2 regions of the Planococcus liqunii genome follow, and region 2 is predicted to be linked to the other one. Evidence: riboswitches for the same ligand, from Rfam matches in the RefSeq annotation. Region 2 holds a riboswitch; the other holds the start of a gene.
What was found. Region 2 has a riboswitch for S-adenosylmethionine ahead of QWY22_RS03100 (bifunctional homocysteine S-methyltransferase/methylenetetrahydrofolate reductase). Riboswitches for the same ligand answer to the same signal wherever they lie in the genome.
Positions count from the first base shown of each region.

Region 1 (4,533 bases), 1.3 Mb from region 2:
GAATTCATCCACTTGCTCCTCCGGTTCGCCTATTGCGGCATACACTTCATCGCGCGTTGCTTTCCCGACTTGAAACCCATCAGAGAATCGGTAGACAATACCGGTTTCGGCGTTTTTTACAATTTCTTTTAAAGTGTCTATTGCCATTCCTTTTTGCTCGTCATCGACTACCGGTTCTTCCACTCCACTTTCACTCTCTTCCGCCTTCTCCTGTTCCGGCTCTGCTGCTGCTGTTTCTTCCACTGTTTCAGTTGAATGTTCTTCTGTATGGCTTTTTGGCACATCCTCGTTGCTGCTCGCTTCGCTGCACGCGGCTAAGCTGAGAGCCAGCGTGGCTGCGCTGCCTAACCAAAATAGCTTTTTAACCATAAAACAACCCCCTCCCGAATTTCGAATATTCTACTTTACAGACGCTCGAACTCAGGGTTTGTTGCATACCAAAAACTTTCGCTTTCAATAAGTTAAGTGAAATCCATTGCACAAAAGAAAAACCCATGCTTATCGCATGAGTTCAGGAACGACCAGGCTATTCAATTTCTTTTGGATATACTCTCCCCATTTTTCGAACTCGACCAGAAATCCGTCATGTCCGAACTGGGTTTCGATGATTTCCCACGAAGCGTTTGCCATGCTCTTTAACCACGGAATCATCTGCTCGCTCGGGTACAGCAAATCATACGTAAAGGATAGAGTAAAGATTTCCACATCGATTTTCTCCCGTGACACGTCATGGGTATTCATCGCTTTCAACAAAGTCAGGTAACTGTTGGCATCAAAGCGTTTCGCCAGTTTTTGCCCCTGGTAGTCCAAATATGATTCTACCTGAAACTGTCCTTCTTTGGTGCTGCGCCGGAAGCGCTGGTCGAACAAATTGCCGCTCCGGTAAGTGACCATCGCAGCCATCCGCGCCAGTTCAAACCCTTTTAGATCTGCAGAATCCACATAATTCCCGCCCTCAAAAAGTGCATCAGTTTCTATGGATTGAATGCCGATCCAGTTGAATGCTACTCCGTAATCGCTATAGGCGGGCGTCACTGCAAGCGGCAAAATGCCATCTACAAAATCCGGATACAAATGCCCCCACTCCAGCGCTTTCATCCCGCCGAGCGAACCACCAAGAACCGCTGTCAGATGAGAGATGCCAAGTTCTTTCAAAGCGGCATATTCCGCACGCACCATGTCGCGTATCGTAAGCAGCGGAAATGAGGCCCGGTAAGGTTCTCCGGTTTCCGGGTTTATCGACGTTGGTCCCGTTGAACCATGGCAGCCGCCGAGCACGTTAAAGGTAATGACTTGAAAAACGTCTGTATCCACAGCTTTGCCAGGCCCGATCAGCCCCGACCACCAACCTGGATTTTCAGCAGTGCCTACAGCGAACTGATCGCCTGTCAGCGCATGGCAGACGAGGATGGCCGGAGCCCCTTCTTTTCCGCAGCGTTCATAGGCAAGTTTCACATCATGCAAGACTTCCGTAGATTCTAAGGTCAGTGATCCTATGGATACAGTCGTCATGTCCGTTCCCTCCTTACACGTTTTCCAAAACTGCTGCCTGGATGGCTTGTTCAAGATCGGCAATCAAATCTTCCGGATTTTCAAGCCCTACTGACAAGCGGATCAATTCTTCGGTAACGCCTGACAATTCCAGTTCTTCTTTTTTCAATTGCTGATGCGTGGTCGAAGCCGGGTGGATGATCAATGATTTGGCATCGCCGACATTCGCTACATGCGACCATAAACCGACACTGTCAATGACTTTGCGCCCCGCTTCGCGTCCGCCTTTCACGCCGAAGTTGACGATTGAACCGTAGCCGTCTCTCAAATATTTCTGCGCCAACTGGTGAGACGGGTGGTCTTCAAAACCGATATAGTTTACCCACTCCACTTGCGGATGGTCTTTCAAATATTCCGCAATCAAGCGCGCATTGCTGTTATGGCGCGGGATGCGCAAATGCAAAGTTTCCAGTCCCTGCAGGAACGCATGGGCACTTTCCGCACTTAATGACGGCCCGAAATCGCGAAGCAGCTGCACGCGCAGCTTGGTTGCGAACGAGGCGCCTTCCACGTCGATGCCATAGCGGATGCCGTGGTAGCTTTCATCCGGCTCTGTGTAGTTCGGGAATCTTGAATTATTCCAATTGAACTTGCCGCCGTCCACGACAACGCCGCCAATGGTTGTGCCGTGCCCGCCGATCCATTTTGTCGCGGAATGGATGACAACGTCTGCGCCGAACGCGATCGGATTGCTGCCGTAAGGCGAGGCAAATGTATTGTCAATCAATAAAGGAATCTGATTTTCATGGGCGATGTCGGCTACCGCTTCTACATCAAAAACGTTCAAGCTTGGGTTTCCGATAATTTCACCGAAAATCGCTTTTGTTTTATCCGTAATGGCTGCCCGGAAGTTTTCCGGGTTTGTTGTTCCGTCTACAAATTTAACCGTGATGCCATAGCGCGGCAATGTGTTGGCAAAAAGGCTGTAGGTACCGCCGTACAGATTGCCGTCCGCCACAATTTCGTCTCCCGCTTCCGCTACGTTCAGAATGGAGAAAGCAATGGCCGCCATTCCCGATGCAAGGGCGACTGCAGCAGTCCCGCCTTCAAGAAGCGCCACACGCTGTTCAAAGACGTCCACGGTCGGGTTCATGATGCGCGAATAAATATTTCCTTGTTCTTTCAATCCAAATAAGTTTTGGGCATGCTCCGTATTTTTAAACACATAAGAAGTGGTTTTATGGATGGCTACCCCTCTCGCTCCAGTCACTGGATCCGGTTGTTGTCCGCCGTGCAATAAAAGCGTTTCTGGTTTAAAGTTTGTCATTTTGTTTTCCTCCTAAGGTTTTTTTGATGGAAACCGCGGTTGAGGAGGAATAGAAAAAAGCCCCCTTCAATTAAGAAGAGGGCCGTTGTATACGGATTGCCTCCTCTCATCTGCCAGATCCCGTCTTGCCGGATCTGTAGGATTTAGCACCTTTCCAAGCATCGCTTGTTGGTTGCCGGGCATCATAGGGCCTATTCCCTCCGCCTCTCTTGATAAGAGTATTCAGATTTAGTTTTCCATCATGTTGAGTAGTATAAAAAGAATAAAATAATTTGTCAAGTCTATCTTTTCTAAAAATTATGAAACCATTACTTCTTTCAGCCGTTTACTATATAGAGGTGAGAAAATATGATTTTATGGATTGCATTTGCACTTTTTTCAGGTTATTTGATCGGCTGCCTTCATGGTTCTTCCCTTGCCCAGCTCTTATCCGGCGTCAATGTCAAAAAAGAAGGCGTCAAAAATTCTGGAGCGTCCAATGCGGCAATCGTCCTTGGCTGGAAATACGGCGCACTGGTCGCTTTTTGGGACATCCTGAAAGGAGCTCTCGCCGTCGTCGGATTCCGCCTTTTGCTGAACAGCTTTTCTTTATCCGATGACACGGTTTGGATGCTCTTGTTCCTGGTAGGAGCCGGTGTGATTTTCGGCCACAACTTCCCATTTTATATGAACTTTGACGGCGGCAAAGGAACCGCTTCTGTCATAGGCGTCATGCTTGCGCTCGACTGGAAACTTGGGCTTGCCGGCGGATTGCTGCTGGTGCTGGCGGCACTAGTCACCAATTATTTGGTGATTGGCGTGCTGGTTTTGTATGGCATGTTTTTTGCCATCGCCTACTGGCCGGCTGAAGGCATCTGGCCCCTTGCCACTGCTGTTGCCTTATTTGCTATGGCCGTTTGGAAACATCTTGAAAACATTATTCGCATCAAAGATGGCACGGAAACAAAAGTATCTGCGGTATTTCGAAAGAAACCAGCAGGGTCCGCCTAACACAACGGCTTCACATAGGTCTTTTTGCTTCTTTTCTCTGCTTGAATAAAGTTTTTTAGAGATGCCCTTGACTTATTCGTTATTTCACAATAAAGTAAACATTACAAATCGAATAACGTACATCACTTTCTTATCCAGAGAAACCGAGGGACAGGCCCTATGACGTTTCGGCAGCGGGTTCGCTATATGCGAACACTGTGCTAATTCCTGCAGATGCTTTTTTTGCATCTGGAAGATGAGAACGAGATGGTTTCATTCTGAAGCCTTCTTTTTTCTTGTGGATAAGAAAAAAGAGGGCTTTTTTTCGTTCATTTTGAAAGAAAGTGGAAGTGTACAGTAAAGGTTTAGACAGCAAGAGGAGGCATACCAAATGATTCAATTTGAAAAGGTCGCAAAAACCTACCAGTCGGGCAAGCAGGAAATCCACGCGTTGAACGGCATTGACTTGACCGTTGAAACAGGTGAAATATATGGTGTCATCGGCTTTAGCGGCGCCGGCAAAAGTTCCTTGATCCGGACGGTCAACTTATTGGAACGGCCGACAAGCGGCCGGGTTTTGATCCACGGCAAAGACATCTCCACCCTATCCAGCAGAGAAATCCGGGAAACCCGGAAAGACATCGGCATGATTTTCCAGCATTTCAATCTGTTGAATTCAAAAACGGTGTACCACAACGTCGCCATGCCGCTTATCCTGGCAAACACACCGAAAAACAAAATCAAGG
Region 1 is NZ_CP129238.1:3,283,191-3,287,723, forward strand. Features, by position in the region: gene QWY22_RS16200 (YjgB family protein) at 1-369, opposite strand, end outside; gene metX (homoserine O-acetyltransferase MetX) at 499-1,512, opposite strand; gene QWY22_RS16210 (O-acetylhomoserine aminocarboxypropyltransferase/cysteine synthase family protein) at 1,526-2,818, opposite strand; SAM riboswitch class I at 2,922-3,037, opposite strand; gene QWY22_RS16215 (glycerol-3-phosphate acyltransferase) at 3,167-3,808, shown strand; SAM riboswitch class I at 3,936-4,050, shown strand; gene QWY22_RS16220 (methionine ABC transporter ATP-binding protein) at 4,179-4,533, shown strand, end outside.
Region 1: another riboswitch for S-adenosylmethionine. It lies ahead of QWY22_RS16210 (O-acetylhomoserine aminocarboxypropyltransferase/cysteine synthase family protein); the one in region 2 lies ahead of QWY22_RS03100 (bifunctional homocysteine S-methyltransferase/methylenetetrahydrofolate reductase).

Region 2 (4,533 bases):
AGTTGGTTCGAGTTTTTCCCGAAATCTCTCTAACTCTGGCGGCATAGATAAGCGTGGCATGGTCATCTTCCTTTCATTTGTGCGTCGATTGGCATTTAATTTTCTACTTTAAATAAAAAAATATGGAAATTTACTATTACTTTAGTATAAGCTTTTAATTAACAGAAGTTTAGCAAAAGTTGAGCGGAGTGCCAATATAGTTAATAGCAAAAGCCGAGCAAAGGGGATAGATGAGATGAAATGGCTGCCTACGAGAAAAAATAAAGTGGAGGCTTTTTGGAAATGGTTTAAAGAAAACGAACGCACTTATTTTGAGTTAACCAGAGGCAATCAGGAAGAGCTGTTTGCCGTGCTGCAGCGAAAACTGCAAAAAGTGAATAAGCATCTGGTTTTTCAGTTCAGTGTGGAGCCGGTAGGGGGCAAACGCGAGTTTACAATCAGTGCGGACGGGATGCTCGATGCATTTGATGCAGTTTTTGATTTGCACGAGGCAATGCCGGAACTTGAACTTTTTGACGTCGTGGCATTCCGGCAGCCTTCAGAAGAAGAATTCAGCGTCGAGTTCGGAAGCCGGCAGCTGACTTGGAACGATGTGTATTATACAGCGCTTCAGGACATTGAGCACGAAGAGGTCAGCTTGACGCTTTACGTCAAAGGACTGACCAAAGACAACGAAGACGAATTGGCGCCAGCCCTCTTTATCTTACTGGATTCCGTCATCGGGGAATACAATATGGGCGTCCATGTCGGAAACGTCGAATTCCGCCCGTTTGAAGAGCAAACGCAGGCACGCCCCATCCAGACCGTCAAAACATTTTTTCCAGTGGAAGCTTTATGAAGATGGACCGCTTGCCGCCAACTTTGCAGAAACTAAAAGATTTCGATAAAGAATTGGAACGACAGGGAAGTTCGCTGGATGAATGGATCGGGTTCAGCATTGTTGGGGACGAAAGCCGGTATAATTTGACTCCGCTTGATGTGATTCCATTTGCCGCGACCGGAGTAGACGGGAATCATTTTGGTTTGCTGACCGACTTCGGAATGATTTCCAACTTGGAAGAAGCCCCCATTGTCTGTGTCACGCCGATGAATTTTGGGGAACACGTTAAAATTGTCGCACGAAACTTAAAAGAATTCCTGGATTTGATTTATACCGTAACAGATTTCAGCGCCATCGCCAATTTTACTTATTTTCAAGACAAACAGGATTATAGAAAGCTCTTGAACAATCTTAGAAATGATGAAACATATGAAGAGCGGGTCGAGAAGTTGGAAAGCATGAAAGCCGAGTTTGGTCTTCATGCCATCGAAGACGTTTACCGCTTTGTGGAAGTGGAGTTAAAAGAAGCTCGGCAACGGCAAATTGCGCTGCCGACGCTGGATGGCCTGGGAGTTGTCGCGCAGAAGGGCAACGGCGATTTGCCTCTTTATCCGGTCCATGAAGATATGAAGATTGATATAGGCGATATGCGGAAGTTCCTGGCAGCCGCCCCTGTGGAAAGCCGTCTGGCATTTATCCGCGATGCGCAGTTTACGAATATTTTGGAAGAACCGGAAATCAAGCAGCTGGTGCTGGCGGAACTGAAACGCATGGATTTACCGGTTGAGCGAAAGCGATTAAATGACAATTATTAAAGGGAATTTGCCTTCGATGTCGTATAGACAATAGTAACGCTAAACGGAGGTGTTTTTGATGAGAGTTGCCATACCGCTTGCAATCGTTGGAATTGCCGCTCTGTACAAAGGAGCTTTATGGAATTTTTCAAATCAAAGCAATAAACAAATTCAGCAGCAGCTGGATGGAGTGCCGGACGCCCAACCGAAAAAAATGACAAACGACATGCTCGAACCGCTTCCACAATCCGTCCGGAATTGGCTGATTGAAGCAGGCGCCATCGGAGCAGACGAAATCCGAACGGTGACCTTAAAGCAAACCGGCTGGATGCGCCTTAAACCGGAGCAGGAAAAATGGACGAAGGCGGAAGCGGAACAAACCATTACGGTCAATCCGCCGTCTTTTACCTGGACCGTCAAGACGAACATGGCGCCGTTTGGACAAGTGGTTGGCCGTGACCATTTCGAGTCGGGCAAAGCTGATATGGTGATCAAAGCAGCCGGCCTTCTGCCGATTGTCCAAGTCAGCAACAACACCAAAACCGATGAATCGGCGCTGCAGCGCTTTTTGATGGAGATGGCATGGTATCCGACAGCGGCGCTCAGTCCATATGTGACCTGGGAAGAACTTGACGCTAATACAGCGAGAGCGACAATGACGTACCGCGGCATTTCCGGATCTGCTGATTTTTATTTTTCCGAAGCTGGGGAACTGCAGAAAGTGATAGCTTACCGCTATAAAGACAATGATAAATCAGCCTCGCGCTTGCCTTGTGTTGCGGAGATTAAAGAACATCACAATGCAGGTGCCTATAAAATCCCTTCCAAAGTTGAAATCAGCTGGTATTTGGAAGAAGGCAAATTCACTTGGTACAAATTCGAAGTGCACGGAGCAGAAATCGATCCGATCCGGGCAGTGCGCGATGCTGCGGTCACTTAAAGAAAAGCACGGCAATATCACTTAACACAGAAAGTTCATTGTTTTTAGACAAATCAACTTGACCTGCCCTTCCAATGCAGATAGGATTAGAAGATATATAGCGGAACTTCAGCAAGTGAAAGTGCAGTTAAACTTTCAAAGCTAGAAGCAGCATCCAAATTGAATAGTGAATTCTTATCGAGAGAAGTCGAGGGACTGGCCCTATGACGCTTCAGCAACCAGCCGCAAAGGCTAAGGTGCTAAATCCAGCAGGCATTCTGTGCCTGGCAGATGAAAAGGAACGAGTTTAGCGACTGTGAAACCTTCTTTTTCAAGAAGGTTTTTTTGTATATATGGGAGGGCGAAGAGCATGGGTTTATTAGACGAGCTAAAGACGAGAATACTGACAGCAGACGGCGCCATGGGTACACTTTTGTATTCTTACGGCATTGAATACTGCAACGAGGAGCTGAACCTGCAGCGTCCGGAAATCATTGAAAAAATCCATCAGGAGTACATCCAGGCAGGAGCGGACATTATCCAGACCAATACTTACGGCGGCAATGCCTTGAAGCTGGCGCGCTACGGGCTGGAGCACCAGGTCAAGGAAATCAACGAAGCGGCTATTCGCATCGCGAAGCGGGCAGCAGCGGATGGCGGCCAGTTTGTGTTTGGAACCATCGGCGGCATCCGGGGCATCCGGAAAAGCGATGCGACACTGGAAGAAATTATCGCGATGGTTGACCAGCAAGCTGGCTATTTACTAGCAGGCGCTCCTGATGCCTTGCTGCTTGAAACGTATTACGATTTTGAAGAATTGGCGGCGACCGTCACACATTTGCGAAAAGCGACCGACGTGCCGTTGATTGCCCAAGTGTCCATGCACGAGCCCGGCATTCTGCAAAACGGCATGGCGCTGAACGACGCATTGCATCAACTCGAAGCGCTCGGCGCGGATATCGTCGGCGTCAATTGCCGCTTAGGCCCCCACCATACGATCCAGGCACTGGAAGAAGTGGCGCTGCCGCAAAAAGCGTTCCTGTCGGCCTATCCGAACGCGAGCTTATTGGACCTTGAAAATGGCCGGGTCGTCTATGAATCAGAAGCCGATTACTTTGGCCGCGCCGGGCTCTTGCTCAGAGAAGAAGGGGCACGCTTGATTGGCGGCTGCTGCGGCACAACGCCGAAACATATCGAAGCATTGAAAAAGCGCATCGGCCATTTAAAGCCGGTTACGGAAAAAGAAGTGGTGAAGAAAAAGCCGATCATCATCCGCGAAGCGGAAGCGCTCGAAGAAGCGCCGCTCCATGAGAAAGCGAAAACGGAACGCACGATTATCGTAGAATTGGATACTCCGCGCCATTTGGATATTACGAAGTTTTTGGAAGGCTCAAAAGCGCTGAATGCAGCAGGCGTGGATGCCGTCACGATGGCCGACAATTCGCTGGCCTCGCCACGCGTCAGCAATCTGGCGATGGGCTCGATCTTGAAACACCAGGAACAAATCCGGCCGCTTGCACATATTACATGCCGCGACCGGAACTTGATCGGCTTGCAGTCGCATTTGATGGGGCTTGATGCACTCGGTATCCATGATATCCTGGCAGTAACAGGAGATCCGACCAAAGTGGGCGATTTTCCCGGTGCGACGAGCGTCTACGATGTTTCCAGCATGGAATTGATCCAGCTGATCAAAAAGCTCAATGAAGGGATTTCTTTTTCCGGGAAGCCGCTGCGCAAAAAAGCGAACTTCTCAGTAGCGGCGGCATTCAATCCGAATGTCCGGGTGCTCGACCGGGCAGTGGCAAGGTTGGAGAAGAAAATCGAAAGCGGCGCGGATTATTTTATTTCGCAGCCGGTTTACACAAAAGAAAAAATCATTGAAATCTACGAAGCCACCAAGCATTTGGAGACTCCGATTTTCCTTGGCGTCATGCCGCTTACGAGCATCCGCAGCGCAGAATTCCTGCACAACGAAGTGCCGGGCATCAAATTATCCG
Region 2 is NZ_CP129238.1:586,941-591,473, forward strand. Features, by position in the region: gene QWY22_RS03080 (YwqG family protein) at 1-60, opposite strand, end outside; gene QWY22_RS03085 (hypothetical protein) at 236-838, shown strand; gene QWY22_RS03090 (hypothetical protein) at 835-1,635, shown strand; gene QWY22_RS03095 (DUF6920 family protein) at 1,694-2,554, shown strand; SAM riboswitch class I at 2,726-2,831, shown strand; gene QWY22_RS03100 (bifunctional homocysteine S-methyltransferase/methylenetetrahydrofolate reductase) at 2,904-4,533, shown strand, end outside.